DNA from 2 places in the Vreelandella indica genome. Region 1 is predicted to be linked to the other one. Evidence: predicted binding sites of a transcription regulator. Region 1 holds the regulator's gene; the other holds the start of a gene.
The links. The regulator FliA, encoded in region 1, starts transcription of late flagellar genes. The targets are predictions, from matches to a motif close to CTAAAGTTNNNNNNNNNNCNGCCGATA.
Positions count from the first base shown of each region.

Region 2: fliD (flagellar filament capping protein FliD) is a predicted target of FliA. The motif match lies at 3,104-3,130, and genes of this name have one in related genera.

Region 1 covers NZ_JBANSO010000004.1:135,591-144,948, reverse strand. The annotation lists gene flhF (flagellar biosynthesis GTPase FlhF) at 53-2,257, shown strand; gene V8L71_RS04215 (hypothetical protein) at 2,254-2,826, shown strand; gene V8L71_RS04210 (flagellar protein FlhE) at 2,852-3,265, shown strand; gene V8L71_RS04205 (RNA polymerase sigma factor FliA) at 3,292-3,993, shown strand; gene V8L71_RS04200 (motility protein A) at 4,035-4,856, shown strand; gene V8L71_RS04195 (OmpA/MotB family protein) at 4,862-5,533, shown strand; gene V8L71_RS04190 (sensor domain-containing diguanylate cyclase) at 5,556-7,577, shown strand; gene V8L71_RS04185 (hypothetical protein) at 7,610-8,155, opposite strand; gene V8L71_RS04180 (adenosylcobalamin-dependent ribonucleoside-diphosphate reductase) at 8,357-9,358, shown strand, end outside.
Region 2 covers NZ_JBANSO010000010.1:25-6,310, forward strand. The annotation lists partial or broken gene V8L71_RS08605 (IS630-like element ISHsp2 family transposase) at 1-90, shown strand, start outside; gene V8L71_RS08610 (hypothetical protein) at 46-648, opposite strand; gene V8L71_RS08615 (hypothetical protein) at 611-907, opposite strand; gene V8L71_RS08620 (hypothetical protein) at 1,088-1,294, opposite strand; gene fliD (flagellar filament capping protein FliD) at 1,622-3,025, opposite strand; gene fliD (flagellar filament capping protein FliD) at 3,225-4,595, opposite strand; gene V8L71_RS08635 (UDP-glucose dehydrogenase family protein) at 4,777-6,105, opposite strand; gene V8L71_RS08640 (hypothetical protein) at 6,277-6,286, shown strand, end outside.

The DNA of each region.
Region 1 (9,358 bases):
ATGCCGTGGTAGGCTAACGTCATTCATTTCCAGTACAGGCAAAGGGTAAGTCATGAGCGTTAGACGTTTCGTGGGAGCCAACAGTCGTGATGTGATGCGCCAAGTGCGCGAGGCGCTCGGCGAAGATGCCCTGATAGTTGCTAACCGGCGTACCGAAGGGGGCGTTGAAATATTGGCGATGGCAGATGAAGCCATTGACCACTTCGAGCCCTCGCCCGAATCTACTCCTCCCGAACTGACTGCTCCCCAAACACCGGTAGCTCCAGCCCAGCCAGTGCAAGACCCCATGCAGGCAGTGAGTGAACGCTTGCTACAGGAAATGCAGGATATGCGTGCACTGCTGGCAAACAGCCAGCCAACCACTGCCGCCACCCCCCCCCAGGCAGCGCCAACGGGGACGGTCGCGCGGCTGCGCCAACTACTTTGGAATGTCGGCTTTGGCAGTGAGCTCGCCGATGAGCTGCTGGCGGGGTTACCTGAACCGTTAGCGGCGTTAAGTGGTGATAGCGACGCGCCGTTGCAGTGGCTGCGTCAACAGTTAATGGCACGGCTCTGTGTATTGAGTGATGAAGCAAGCTTTTTCGATCAAACCGGTATTGTCGCCTTAGTAGGGCCGACGGGGGTGGGGAAAACCACCACCACGGCGAAGCTAGCCGCCCGTTTTGTGATGCGGCATGGTACCCGCCCGGTGGCGCTGGTGACGACGGACAGTTTCCGGATCGGAGCCCATGAGCAGCTACGCATCTATGCGCGTTTGCTGGACACGCCCATGTACGCACTGGATGCCGAGCAACCGATTGATGATTTGCTGGGCCGCTTGCAGGGCAAACAGTGGGTGATTATCGATACCGTCGGCATGAGCCAGCGTGACCAGCGGGTGATTGAGCAGATTGCCCACCTGCAAGGGGGGCGCTCGCGCGTGCGTCTGGTGCTGTTGCTCAATGCCGCCAGCCAGCCGGAAACCCTCGAAGAGGTCGTGCTGCGTTATCGCCAGGCTGCCCGTGCTGCGGGGGCAGAGCTAGACGACTGTATTATTACTAAACAGGATGAAGCAGGGCGCCTAGCGCCGGTGCTCGACATTGTCATGCGCCACGGGATGCGCGTGCTGTTTGGTTCAAATGGTCAGCAGGTGCCTGAAGATATGGCCATTGCTTCCCCTGAAGCACTCGTGGATCAAGCGCTAAGCACGGCAACACCGCAGCGCGAGCAGACACAAAATGCTGATGCCCCAATGGGAATGCCGCGCTGGTCGCGGGATGTGCTCGGGCAAGGGCGCCGCTTGTCGTCGCTACTGGCGCGGCTGCGCCAACGCGTGACGGGATTTACGGAATTAGAAGCGATCTGGGATTTAGCGTCACTCCCAAGCCGACTGCAGGAAGAGCGTTTGGACGCATTGCTCGTCCACTATCCCGCCGTGAATACGACGTTGGGTATGGCGTGGTCAGCTCGGCGGAATGAGCGCGGCTGCGACTGGGCAATGCCCGATATTGGCCTGGACACAGAGGGCGCTTGGCTGGCGCTACCCTGGTTACAGCATCGCCATGCTGCTGGGTGGCAGCCGCGCTTAGCCGCGCTGACGGAATCAAGCGGCGTCGCGGTGCATTTATTGCCGCGCTTACCCGAGCCCGATGCGTTGGCGTGGCTGGAAGCCGAGCATTTGACCTGGGTCAGCCAAGTATCCCCTAGTCATCGGGTACGCTTTCACCACGAGCGCCAGTCCATTCGACAGCTGTTTAATGACAGCGTGCTGACGCACCAAGTGGGCGTTCGTTTTCGTGGTCAATCCGTGCAGCTGTGGACCGCCTACGCCGAAGTAGAGGATGCGACGGGTTATGCCCTGCTTGCTTGGTACGGTGAAGTGCGTGATCCGGAAAGCGCCAAAGTGGTAGCGCGCCGCTACTGGCTTACCCCTGCTCGGCTGGGAGCCGAGGTGCTCTCGCTACTGTTAACACAACTTCAAAGCGATGGCTTAGCGGCATTAACACGCCGCGCTTGGCAGCAGTTAAAAGAGGCCGACAGCGGCGATGTTAATGCCGAAGTGCGCCTACTCATGGCCAGCGGCGTGGCATCCGTCGCCGGGCATCTTGATGTTGCCGATGATGAAGAGGCGCAGACGCTGCGCGGCGACCTGCTCAATTTATTAGGCACGAGCCGTCGGCGTCGCGATACTGGCATGCTTGATGCGCTGGTTTACGCGTTTATGGCCCGCGATGCGATTCGCCAAATGGGCAGTGTGAGCCGAGAGGGTGTGACGTGAGCGATCAAGATCAAGCCTCAGGGCTGCGTAAGTGGGCAAACCTGCAGCGCCAGCAGCAGGCTGAAGGGGCGGCGGTTGATGTCGCGGCGGCCGAGCATGTGCCAGAACCAGAACAGAGCCCATCGTTATTAACGCCTACGGCTGCAGCAGCAGAAGCGCCTGAGGCGACAGCGCCACCCAGACCCAAAATTCCGCTTATAGTGGTTGGGCTGCCCGGTAGCGGTGCCTCTCAGGTAAACAAAGTCAAAGCACGTCTGGGGCAGTGGTCCACGTTAGGTCGAAGCTGGGCCGGTGACCCTGAAGACTGGGATGTGCGTGTCGTGGCGGCAGACACGGCTGACCTTGCTCAGTTACATGCTCAATACAGCCGTTGGGCACTATGGATCAATAGCGATGCCGATGCCTTTGCTGCCATGTACAGCACCTTGCGCCAACTACAGGAACGCGGTGGGCCGCGTCGTTTGCTAGCGCTTCATGAACCGCATTTGCCGCGCCAAGGATTGCTCGACAACTTGCGTGGTGCCGCCGAATACTACTTAAATATGGAACTACTGGTACTTGCACGATGAGCATACTCCGCCAAGGTGACCAAGCATGCTAAGCTGGCCGGTAAGAGGGGCACTGCCGCTGATTGCGCTACTGCTGACAGGACTAACGACGAGTGCCCAGGCCGCTACCGGCAGTTGGAGCACCCAACTCCCTGGGCTGATGGTGGCGATGAGTGATCGGGCAAGCGCTAGTCAAAACGCTTCTCCGCCCGCCGCGGCGAATCTTCGAACAAAGCAGCTTGAGCGTATTCAGTGGCAGTTCAGCCATCCTCCCGGTGCGCTGTTAAACGCTTGGTTGTGCCATCCTGAGCAGTGCGTTGCGTTAACCGGCATGCGCGGGTCCACGACCGCATTGGCAGGGCGAATGGCAGGTGCGCCATTGCATTTTCGTTTCGCCTTACGCCCAGGCCAACGGCCGGTTCGAGTGCAGGGGCTGCAAATGATTGTGAACTATCAGTGAAGGCTGTATAGCCGCGAGGCGAAAGGATGTACACAGCACAAGGTAGGATCAAACAGAGTGAGCTGTTGACGCAATATATGCCACTGGTACGACGTCAGGCCTTGACGCTTCAGGTCCGCTTACCAGCCAGCATTGAGCTCGATGACCTTATTCAAGCAGGGATGGTAGGGCTGCTGGAAGCGCTCGGTCGCTTTGATGCTACCCAAGGTGCGACCTTTGCGACGTTTGCCAGCCAACGAATTCGCGGTGCGATGATGGATGAATTACGCACCCGCGATTGGCTGCCCCGCAGTGTACGTCGTTCAGCGCGAGCAGTAGACAATGCCGTTCGCCAGTTAGAACAACAGCTGGGGCGAGCACCGGAAGAGAACGAAATTGCCCACCATCTTGAAATGCCGTTGAGTGAATATCAGCAGCTCCTCAATGACACCAACAGTGGCCAACTGCTGCCGTTTGAAGAGTTGGTGGCCGATGGCGGCGAGCCGGTCAGTAATGAACTGAACAACTCACCGTTCGAGCAGCTGCTTGATGGCCAGCAGCGGCAAACGCTGATTGATGCGATTGACGCACTGCCAGAGCGTGAAAAATTGCTCATGGCACTGTATTACCAGGAAGAACTCAACCTCAAGGAAGTAGGGGCTGTGTTGGGCGTAACGGAATCGCGCGTTTCTCAATTACACAGCCAGGCCGTCAGCCGTTTACGTGCGCGTTTACACGACTCGGCATAACACCTCTTTTTTACTCACTTGTGACCGGCAAGGAGCCGTGGATGAATCCTTCGACGCTGATAGGCATATTTGCCAGCATATTGCTGCTGGTCAGTGTACTGTTTTTGACCGCAGAGTCCCCTTCCAGCTTTATCAATTTGCCGGGTCTGGCCATTGTGGTGACCGGTACGTTGGCGGCTACCTTTATCAGCTATCCGCTGAGAGAAGTCCTCCGTGTGGTGCGGTTGGTGGGGCTAGTATTCCGGCGCGAAAACACCTATATGCGTGACGATATCCGGGAACTGGTCGATATGTCACGGCTATGGTTTAAAGGCGACGTGCGGGCGGTTGAGCGCGAGCTAGAGCATACCCGCAATCCGTTTTTACGCACTGGCATTCAACTGGTGATCGCCAACACCAAAGAGGATGAAATTTTTGACATGCTGCGCTGGCGTATTGCCCGCCTGAAAGCGCGTGAACATGCCGAAGCACAAATATTTCGCACCATGGCTACCTATGCGCCTGCGTTTGGCATGATCGGCACACTGGTGGGACTGGTGAACATGTTGGAAGTCATGGATGCTGGCGACCTGCAGGTCATTGGCCCACGCATGGCGGTGGCACTGCTGACCACCTTCTACGGTATTTTACTCGCTAACTTGGTGTTTAAGCCGATTGCAGTGAAATTAGAGCGCCGGACCGAAGAACGCTTAATTACCATGAACATGGTGTTGGAAGGCATCTCACTGATCACTAAACGCCGTCTGCCCTCGTTCATTGAAGAGACCCTTAACTCGTTTGTGGCTAATTACCACGATGAAATTCGTGATAACAGCGTCAAACCAAGACCAGACTCCTCGGTTAGTTCGGCGGCGAAGGGATAGCAATCATGTTAGACCGTGATACCCGTCACGCCCTGGAAATACCGGTCTCGCCTGGGGAGGGCGAAGAGGGGTGGCTAACCAGCTATCTTGATGTGCTGACGCTGCTCATCACACTCTTTGTACTCCTGCTTTCACTCACGCCGCCCGGGGGTGGTGAAGCGGCGGATACGGCTTTCATGCGCTCAGCTAGCGCTGTATCATCGTTGCCGCTAGCGTCACTTGCCACGGGTATACAGCCCAGCCACCAAGGGTTGCAGCCGCAGTTTTCCGGGCTCAATATTCCTGGTGTGAGCGTGTCGCAAGGGCGTGAAGGGGTCACACTGCGGATTGATAACAGCCTATTGTTTGCCAGTGGCCAAGCAGTGTTAACACCCCAGGGGCGTGGCGTGGTGGAAAGCCTTATCGATGTATTAGCCAGTTTTGACGGCCAGATTTCGGTGGAAGGCCATACCGATAGCGTACCCATTTCGACAGCGCGCTTTCCCTCTAATTGGGAGCTTTCATCCGCGCGAGCTATTGCCGTCGTGCGTCATTTAGAGCGCCAAGGGTTCAATATTTCTCATATGCGGGCCGTCGGCTATGCTGATACCCAACCCATGGAACCAAACGCAACCGCGGATGGCCGAGCTGCCAACCGGCGCGTAGAGCTGTTGTTGAGGCAACCGCTCGAAGGGTGAATAGATTGTCGAGGCCACTTGTGTGTCCAAGAAACAGTACCACCCACTATTGCAGTCGTTTGGTGTCCTGCTGGTATTAGATGCCGATAGCCGATGCATCCAAGCCGCTAGCACTAATTTAACCCGCTTGATCGGTGTTGAGCGCCCTGAAAATGGGCCGCTCAGCCTTGCCTGTGTGCTCGGCAAGCGCCTGAGTCAGCGCGTGCGCCGCGAGCTTCGGGGGCACCAGCGGCTCCCAAGCCCCCTCACGTTTATGCGTTCTAAGCACAGCAATGTACGTTTTCAGCTGCATGCGTACCGAGTGGATGAGCAGGTCATTGTTGAGATCGAGCCACTCAAAGCCCTGGGTAAGCGCCGTCTACTGGGTACGGTGAATGAGCGGCTGATGCACTTGGCTGAAGCGACCCATCAGGAGGAGCTGCTTGATTACCTGGTGAAGGCGATCCAGCAACTGACAGGCCATGACCGCGTTACCGTGTGTCATTTCGATAGTGATTGGCATGGTTTGATGGTCGCGGAAGCCCCGGGCAAAGCGTTGCCCTCGCTGCTAGGTCAACGCTTTCCTGCGAGTGACTTTCCCGCCGCCTTGCGGCAGAGCTACGAAAAATATCCCGTGCGGCTAATTGAAGATGTTAAGGCACCCCCCGAAACGCTGGCGCCCCCCTGCCCAACGGCCAACCTAAGCGGCAGCTTTTTACGCGCCCCGGCCCCAGAAAGACAGCGCTATTTAAAGCGCATGGAAGTGCGCGGCTCGCTCAGCCTGGCGATGCAGGGCGACACGGGCCTGTGGGGGTTAGTGTTTTGCCATTCAGCCACCCCGCATTCGGTGGAGCCGCCCGTGCGTGATGCTGTGCGCACCTTGGTGCAAATGGCGACGCAACGCATGCTGTTACTGCGGGCGCGTCAAGAAGCACGCTACCTGCAGCGCGTTCAGGACAGTCTGGTGCTGAGTGCCGGAGCACGCAGCGAGCCGAAAAATCCCCAGCAGCTACTTCATGAACAGGCGGCTACCTGGATGAAGCTGTTTCGTGCCCATGGTGTGGTGCTCTGGTTGAATGGCGGTGCTTATCAAGCGGGCGTCACGCCTGCCCCTGAAGCTATCAGCCAGTTTGTACTGCGTCTAGAAAGAGCCCACGTACATAGCGGGCCGTGGCACACACGTGAGCTTGCCAAAGAGCCATTAACTTGTTCATTAGCGATGCCAGAACAGTGCGGTGCCTTAGCCGTACCGTTGCTAATGAACTCGACCCAGCGTGCGTGGTTGCTCTTTTTTCGTCCTGAGCAGGTAGAAACGTTGTATTGGGCGATGCAACCCGCCACTGACCAACAACCGGCGGCGATAGCGATCCCCTCGGTGGCTTGGTATGAAGAAGTGGTGGGCAAGAGCGAAGCGTGGCAATGGGTAGAGCGGTTAGCAGCGGTAGATTTGGGGGAAGACCTGACGCTGGCCATTTCAGCCTATGAAATTAGCTCTCTGAATATGCACTTAGAGCGTGAGCGCAAAGCCCTGGCGGAGGCCAATCAACGGCTTGAGCAATTAGCCCATTTTGATCCCTTAACCAACGTATGGAACCGCTACCGCATTGAAGAGGCGATCAATGCCGAGCTGGTGGCCGCCAAACGCTATGCGGCCGCCTTTTCTCTGTTGCTGTTTGATGTAGATAATTTCAAGCAGATCAATGACACCCACGGACATAGCGTGGGTGACGATGTATTAGTGGCCTTGGCACGCTTGGTAGAAAGCTCATTGCGTGGCTGCGACCACTTGGGGCGCTGGGGCGGTGAAGAGTTTATTGTGCTAGCGACTCACTCAGACATTAATGCCGCCCTTGGCTTGGCCGAGCGGCTGCGCATGCTGGTGGCTGAGCTGCGTATTGAGGGGCTTGATCAAACGGTGACGGTGAGTATTGGTGTGGCCGTTTGGCAGGCAGGCGACAGCTGCAAAACCATTATCTCGCGGGCAGACGATGCCATGTACCGCGCTAAACATGGCGGGCGTAACCGCGTTGAAATGGCGCTTGACCACCTATCACCTATTCATTAAGACACTGTTTTCTCATGAAGGCGCTGTTTTCATCACTCCTGAACTTCGGCGCCTTCACATTCAGCCAGCATCCGGGGAATCGCCGCGTCGGCCCCTTGCAGGCTAAAGGTCATATACCAAGGCTCGCGCTCTTCCTGGTCAAAGCCCAGGAACAACTGTTCGCCTGCACGCATATCAGCCATCAGCGCTGGCATGTCACTCAGGTAAAAGTGGGCATAAAAACCGTCATCGCCGCGCTCGGTGATGAATTCCGCCATGGTATCAATCACGGGCTGTTCATCAATGCGAAGCCGGGCGGGTACTAAGTTCACCGCACGGCTTTCACCTTGCTGATGCTCAAGCGTGACGCGCATCTCCAGCCAGGGTAAATCACAAACGCCTGCGGTGGTGTTCAGGCTTAGGGTGGCATCAGAATAGCTATGAGTTTCTACCGCCCGGTAGTGTCGCTCACCTCCCAATGACAGTGTCATCGACTGCCAATGATCGTGGGTGGCTACGCCTTCAGTATTAAACGTGGCTGCGGTAGACATGGTCGCTGTGACTAACAGAGAGGCCGCTATTGCTATCGGTAGTAACATTGTTATTAACCCAAATCCTTAGTCTATCGAGTGGTCGAAGCTGGCAAAAGAGTAACGCGCTGATTTTTCTATATATGGTAGAAAATAGTTAAAAAAGTGCCTCATATGGTGGAAAGTCAAGTCTATACTTCACTCCGATGCCACGTATAATCGCCGCATTTGAGCACTATATTCACCCCCGTTGTGAAGGAGTTTTGCGACATGAGCACCGCTGCTAAGGCTATCAAGACCTCTAATGACGTCCCGATGCAGGCCCCCTCGCGGGAGATCTGGGATGCCAAGTATCGCCTCAAGGATCGTCATAGCCAGCCTGTCGACCAAGACGTCGGTGCTACGTTTGAGCGTGTTGCCCGCGCCCTTGCAGCGGTGGAAGGCGACAAGGCCGAAGAGTGGCTGCCGAAATTCCGCTGGGCGCTGGAACAGGGCGCTATTCCTGCTGGTCGCATTCTCTCTAACGCGGGTGCAGAGGCTTATAAGCCAGCGGTAAGCCTGATCAACTGCACCGTCTCACGCACTATTCGCGACTCCATGCGCGATATTCTCGACTCCGTTGTCGATGCGGGCATGACGCTGAAATCCGGTGCTGGAATTGGTTACGACTTCTCGACACTACGCTATAAAGGTGCGTTTGTGTTTGGTGCTGGCGCGGGCACCAATGGCCCGCTGGCGTTTATGGATATCTACGACAAGATGTGTTTCACCGTGGCTTCTGCCGGTGGCCGCCGTGGTGCCCAGATGGGCACCTTCGATGTAGGCCACCCGGACGTGCGCGAATTTATCCAGGCGAAGCGCGAAGCTGGGCGCTTGCGTCAGTTTAATCTGTCGTTGCTAATCACCGATGAGTTTATGGAAGCGGTCAAAAACAATACTGATTGGCCGCTCGCTTTCCCGCTGCACCCTGGTGAGAAAGACGACGTTAAAGCGGAAGACCTGCTCTATCGCGACTGGCCGGTAGTGGAAGAGGGCTACACGGTGGATGCCGAAGGCCGCGTGGCCTGCCGTATTGTGGAAGTGATCAAAGCGCGCGAACTATGGGACACCATCATGTCCTCCACCTATGACTACGCCGAGCCAGGTTTCATCCTGATCGACCAAGTCAACCGCATGAACAATAACTGGTTCTGTGAGGATATCCGCGCCACTAACCCGTGTGGCGAGCAGCCGCTGCCGCCGGAAGGTGCCTGCCTGCTGGGCTCTGTCAAC
Region 2 (6,286 bases), on a different contig from region 1:
AGTGCCTATCTCTCGTTTGAACGTCTACATGAAGAGGTACACCGCTTACTCGGTGGTTACGGAACTGATCACGCGATTAATTTTGAATAGGCACTTAGCAGACTCAAAACGGTTCTGAATCGCACCCAAATCAGAGCGCAGAACATCTACTTGGCTCAACGCACTATCTAAAGTTGCCAGCGGATCAGCTGTACGGCCATCTTCGTTAACTTCTTCGAAGGTTAGGTCACCAGAGTCGGTAACAAACAGGGTAGCGCCATTACCAGTTTCGCTATCGGTCACAGTGCCATCTTCACCTACATAAAGCTCTGTTTCAAAGCTTGCAGCAGTTGTGGCAGCAAAAGTACCGGCTGCTGCTTCACCATCTTGATAAGCTTGTGTTGTACCATCAGTAGTAACAGCATTCTCACCAGCGATTTCAAGATCTGTACCAAAACCTGATTGAGCATCAGTGACTGCACTAATAGCAGCGGTATCAGTACCAGTAAAAGTTGTACCATCTTCCAATGTTAGGCTGGCATTTGATAAGTTATTGGTCGCATCGGTGTCGAGTTTGGCCATCAAATTATCGACAGTCGCAGCGGTACCGCCATTACTGTTTTCTGAAAGCTCACCAGTGTCGGTAATAAACAGTGATAGTACCCTCACTATCGATCGTATTACCACCATCTAATTCATAGGTGGCGCTGATAGAGCCAGTACTCGGAACGATGGCAGCAGATATATCAGCTGAGCTACCAGTTGCAACGGTGGTAGCGTAAGTAAATCCACCTTCACCATCAGAAGTGTAAGTATTACCGGTAGCGGCAACACCAAAAGGAGTTTCACCAGCAAAAGTAACCGTATCACCTGAAGCTAACTCACCAAGTACTTGAGATCCGGTAAGCGCAGCATTTTCAGTCAGCAATACTACTACCTGCTTTTGCGTTGTCAGAAGAAGCACCGTCGATATTGAAACCTTGAAGACCTAAGGTTTCGCGATTGATTTCTTGCAAGTTAACTGTGATGGTCTCCCCATCGTTAGCGCCAACTTGAATGTTAAACTCACGATCTTCAGAAATACGATTGATTTCCGCCTGGATAGAGGTTAAATCTTTCTCGGAGTTAGTATCGTTTTGCGCTTGAACAGTAAGTTATCATTAACCTGGTTCAGGGCACCTTCAGTCGTTTGGGCAACGGAGATACCGTCATTGGCACTATTGATACGCAGGCCAGAGGACAGACGTTCCATAGAAGTCGCCAAATCATTTTGCTGGCCGATCATGGATGTGATGTTGGTATTGATCACTGACATGGTGTGAGACTCCTTGCTTTCGGCCACTGTTTGTGCCGTTATATTAATTAACGGCACCGCGAGGAGAATCTTTAGGGAAAGTCGTAAAAAAAGATGTAAAAGTAGGTAACTGAAAGGTGAGGGTTTTCATGCTTAGGCTAGGAGGCACCGAAAGTGTGGGGTTGCTTCACTGCGCGATGGCACAGCCACTCCTGAATACAGCTTCATTCTAGGCTGCAAAGGCATAAGCAGCGCTAAGCGCTGCTTTTGTGAGACGTAATACATTAAGCGGTCATTTTTATAACGAAGAAAATTGCATCTGCATCTTAAATCGGGCTGGCGGAATGCTTAGTCGCGGCCCAACTGGGCATCAAGGGCATCGAACTGCTGTGTAAGGTAGGAGCTTGTGCTGTTCATTTGCGCGATCATCACATCCAGTTGACTAAACTGGCTGCGGTAACGGGAAATGGTGCCTTCAATACTTTTTTCCATGCGCTCATAGCGGGTATCGAGGCTTTTAACGCGGTTTTCTGCGCCGGTAATGGCGCCTTTCAGCACGCCGTTATTTCCCAGCATCTGTTCGACGGAGGCACCTAACTTGCCCGCCAAGCCACCCGCATCATCTGCCCCGGCAAAGAAGTCGCTGAGCGCTTGGGGGTTATTGGCCACCAGATCGCTAAGTTTGTCGTCGTCGACTTCTAACGTGCCGTCACGCTGGAGTGAAATACCTAGCTGGCTCAAGGTAGAAAGTTCGCCACCTTCTACACCACCGGTGAGTACGCTGCGCAGGCGTGATTCAATCGTGCGCACTGTGCTGTCGCCTAACAGCTTGCCCACGGTGTCGCTTTCGGCGTCAAAGGCCGTCAACGTGCCGATGGTGCCTTTTAAATCGTTAAACGCTTTGACAAAACCGTTGATCGCTTCGCGCTGCTTTAGTGTGTCACGTTCTACCGTGACTGTACTGGTGGCGGTTTCGCCCTCAGCAATGCTGAGTTCGCCAAGGTTCAGGGTAACACCTTGAATCGCGCCTTCGATCTGGTTCTTGGCGCTTGTAATAGCGATGCCATTAACGGTTAACGCGGCATCTTGCCCTTGTTGCTTGGCACCTACTTCTGCCGCCTCACCGAATGGGCCGGTGACGGGCGCATCTGCGGCGTCTACAAAGCTAAAACTATGAATAGAAGCATCAACACCCGTTGCTTTAGAGCTTAGCGCTAACCGGTAGCCCTCCCCGTCATTGATAATAGTCGCATTAACACCGGATTCTTTATGGGCGTTAATGGCATCACGGATATCATTTAATGAGCTGTTAGCGGCTATATCAATCTCTACCGTCCCGTCCGCGCCAAGTTCACCAAAATTGAGTTTGAGCGTAGTAGCGCCTTGCAGGTCAAGCGGTTGGTCGTTGGTAGTTACACGCGCGGAGGCTAGCGTGCCAGAGGTCGCCAGTTGGCTGACTTCTACTCGATAGCTGCCCGGCAGTGCACTCGCGGTGGTGGTGGCGGTAATACCATCACCACGTACATTAGCGGAAAGGCTTTGGTAAAGTTTGGGGTCGTTAATCTTCTCCAAGGAGTCTTGAAAGGAGTTCAACGAGGTTTGGAGTTGGCCGTAAGCGGAGATTTTGGCCTGCTGCTGCTCTTTTTGAAGCGTGATGGGGGCGAGCTTGCCGCGTTCGGCTTCTTGTAGTTGATCCAACAGGCCGGTCAGGTCAAGACCCGAACCAACGCCAAGGGAGGTTATTGTCGCCATACTGGGTGTTCCTCAGTGAAAAGGCTAAACCAAAATAGAGAAGCGCATCCTTGGGCGCTTGTAAGTTGATAGTAACCTTATCGACTGAACAGAGGGCAACTTTAGCGCTTTTTCTTCCGCTAGCCGGGCTATTTTGTTTTTATCAACAAAAACGCCTGCTTACGCAGGCGTCAGAAAAGTCAATTCCTAGCGTTCAATATCAATCACGACCTAGCTGGGCGTCTAAGGCATCAAACTGCTGAGTGAGGTAGCTGCTCGTTTGGTTCATTTGCGCAATAATTCCATCCAACTGACCAAATTGCGTGCGGTAACGCGAGATGGTTTGATCAATGGATTGCTCCGTGCGGGTGTAACGTTCAACAAGCGATTCTGAGCGATTTTCCGCCCCCGTTATCGCCCCAGTAACAGTCCCGTTGGTGCTGAGCAATTGCTCAACCATCGTATTAACCTGCCCCGCCATACCGGTTTCATCGGAGCTACCAACGAAAAAGGCTGACAGCGCGTCTTGATTACTGGAAATAGCGTTATCAAGTTCGTCAGAATCGATTTCTAACGTGCCATCCGTCTGCAGTGAAATGCCGATATCACTGAGCATCGAAAACTCACCTTCCACACCACCGCTGAGCACACTACGCATGCGTGATTCAACGGTACGTACGGCGCTATCGCCTAGCAATTCGCCCGCTGCACCGGTTTCAGCATCAAAACTGGTTAACTCACCCATGGTGCCTTTCAGGTCATTGTAGGCATCCACAAAGCTAGTTACGGCTTCGCGTACGGCGAGCGTGTCCTGCTCTATTTTAACCGTGCTGTCGCCTTCTTCTTGAAGGTTCAGCGTTACGCCTTGAATCGCGCCTTCGACCTGATTATTAGGACTGGTGATTTCGATGCCGTTAACGTTTAGCACTGCGTCAGTGCCCAACTGTTGCGTCTCACCCGTATCCGCGGTGAAAGGTGCAGCTCCCTCAAAACTGAAGTTTTTAATTGATGCATCGGCGCCGGTATTGCTGGAGCTAAGCGCTAAGCGAAAGTTGGTGCCATCATTAACAATAGTAGCGGTAACGCCCGAATCTCCGCTGGCGTTGATAGTATCCCGAACCTCCTCAAGGGTGCTGCCTGCGGCTAGCGTGATATCTTTAGTGAGGTTTTCACCTTCAGCATTAACTTCAGCAAAGGTCAGGGTCAGTGTTTGATCTGCATCTGCATCAATTATAGGCGTATCGGCAGCGTCCACCCCGGTAGAGGCAAGCGTGCCGCGGGTTGCCAGGGTTTCAACGCTTACGTTGTAGCTGCCCGGCTGCGCTTCTGCATCGGCGGTAGCGGTGATCGCTTCTCCACCCACGTTGGTCGAAAGGCTCTCGTAAAGTGCGCTGTCATTGAGCGCATCAGCAGAATCTTGAAACGCTGAAAGCGCGCTTTGCAGCTGGCCGTAGGCAGAAATTTTGGTGTCCTGGGTTTCCAGTTGCCGCTCAATGGGCTCAAGTTTCTCGCGTTCGGCGTCTTGCAACTGATCCAATAAGCCGTTGAGGTCGAGGCCTGAGCCAATACCGAGTGATGAAATGGAAGCCATGCTGTACCGTCCTTTTTTATAACGTCGTGACGCTAATGCTTTTACTGCCCATGCAGAAACTCATCAATGTGTTAACTAATCTTTCGGCCATTTAACATCTAACTTAAGGATTTGTCGCTTTTGTTGCGTGTCAAAAAGTAACCGAAGGTGTAGCACTTTCTCTTAATTTCACGTTAGCCGCCTAGTCACGGCTTCTACGCCCTACCCCAATGTAACGCAGCCCTGCCTCTTGAACGGCGTCAGGCGTGTACAAATTACGCCCATCGATAACGACGTTGTCGGCTAGCTGCTCGGCTAGCCAAGTGAAGTCGACACTGCGAAACTCTTTCCACTCGGTGCAAATCACCAGGGCATCGGCGCCTTTCACGGCTTGAATCCGGTCACCCGCTAGCATCAGGTCATCCCGTTCGCCATAAATGCGGCGGCATTCGGCCATTGCTTCTGGGTCAAACGCTTGCACCTTCGCGCCCGCTTGCCAGAGCGCTTCCATTAAGGTGCGGCTTGGGGCTTCGCGCATATCATCGGTGTTGGGTTTAAACGCCAAGCCCCACACCGCGATGGTCTTGCCACTTAGATTGCCTAGGTTGTCTTGCAGTTTTGTGAATAGGGTCTGCTTTTGGCGCAAATTAACCGCTTCGACGGCGCTGAGCAGTTCCGGCGTATAGCCTAACTGGCGCGCGGCACGCTCTAACGCCTGCACATCTTTGGGGAAGCAGGAGCCGCCGTAGCCACAGCCTGGGTAAATAAAGTGGTAGCCAATACGTGGGTCGCTGCCAATGCCCCGGCGTACGTCTTCGACATCGACTTCCAGCCGTTCAGCAAGGTTGGCGATCTCGTTCATAAAGCTAATTTTGGTGGCGAGCATGGCGTTGGCCGCGTATTTGGTCAGCTCGGCGGCCCGCACGCTCATAAACATCAGTTTTTCGTGGTTGCGATTGTAGGGGGCATAGCACTCTTGCATCCGCGCTTTCACCCGCTCGCTTTCCGTGCCGACAATAATGCGTGCGCCACGGGTAAAATCTTCAATCGCCGCTCCTTCTTTCATAAACTCCGGGTTGGAGCAAACGTCAAAGGCGTGAGAGACGCCGCGCTGTTCAAGAACCTCGCTAATAGCGGCGTGGACTTTTTCGGCGGTTCCCACCGGCACGGTCGATTTATCAATCACCAGCTTGTAGCTATCCATATGCTGGCCAATGGTGCGCGCCACTTCTAACACATAGCGCAGGTCGGCACTGCCGTCTTCATCGGGCGGTGTTCCCACGGCGATAAATAACAACTCGCCCTCCGCTACGGCTTGAGCCGCATCGGTTGTAAAGCGTAAGCGCCCTGCGGCTACGTTGTGGGTAACGATAGTGCTAAGCCCTGGCTCAAAAATCGGTACGTCGCCCGCATTAAGCTGCGCAATCCGCTCGGCATTAACATCCATACAGGTAACTTGATGGCCCACATCGGCTAAACAAGCGCCCGCGACAAGGCCGACATAACCGGTTCCGAATACACTGATATGCATGACACATTGACTCGATAAGATACGTGGCAGCGAGCGTAGCACATCGGCTTGCGGTTGATGAGCGCTAGCGCACGACTGCTGCCGTAGATTATAGACCTTGGTCTAACATCGCCCTTAGTCTATAATGCGCTGCAACACGCCCCTATTGGGCTGACCGCAGGAGATCATTCGATGCCTCCAG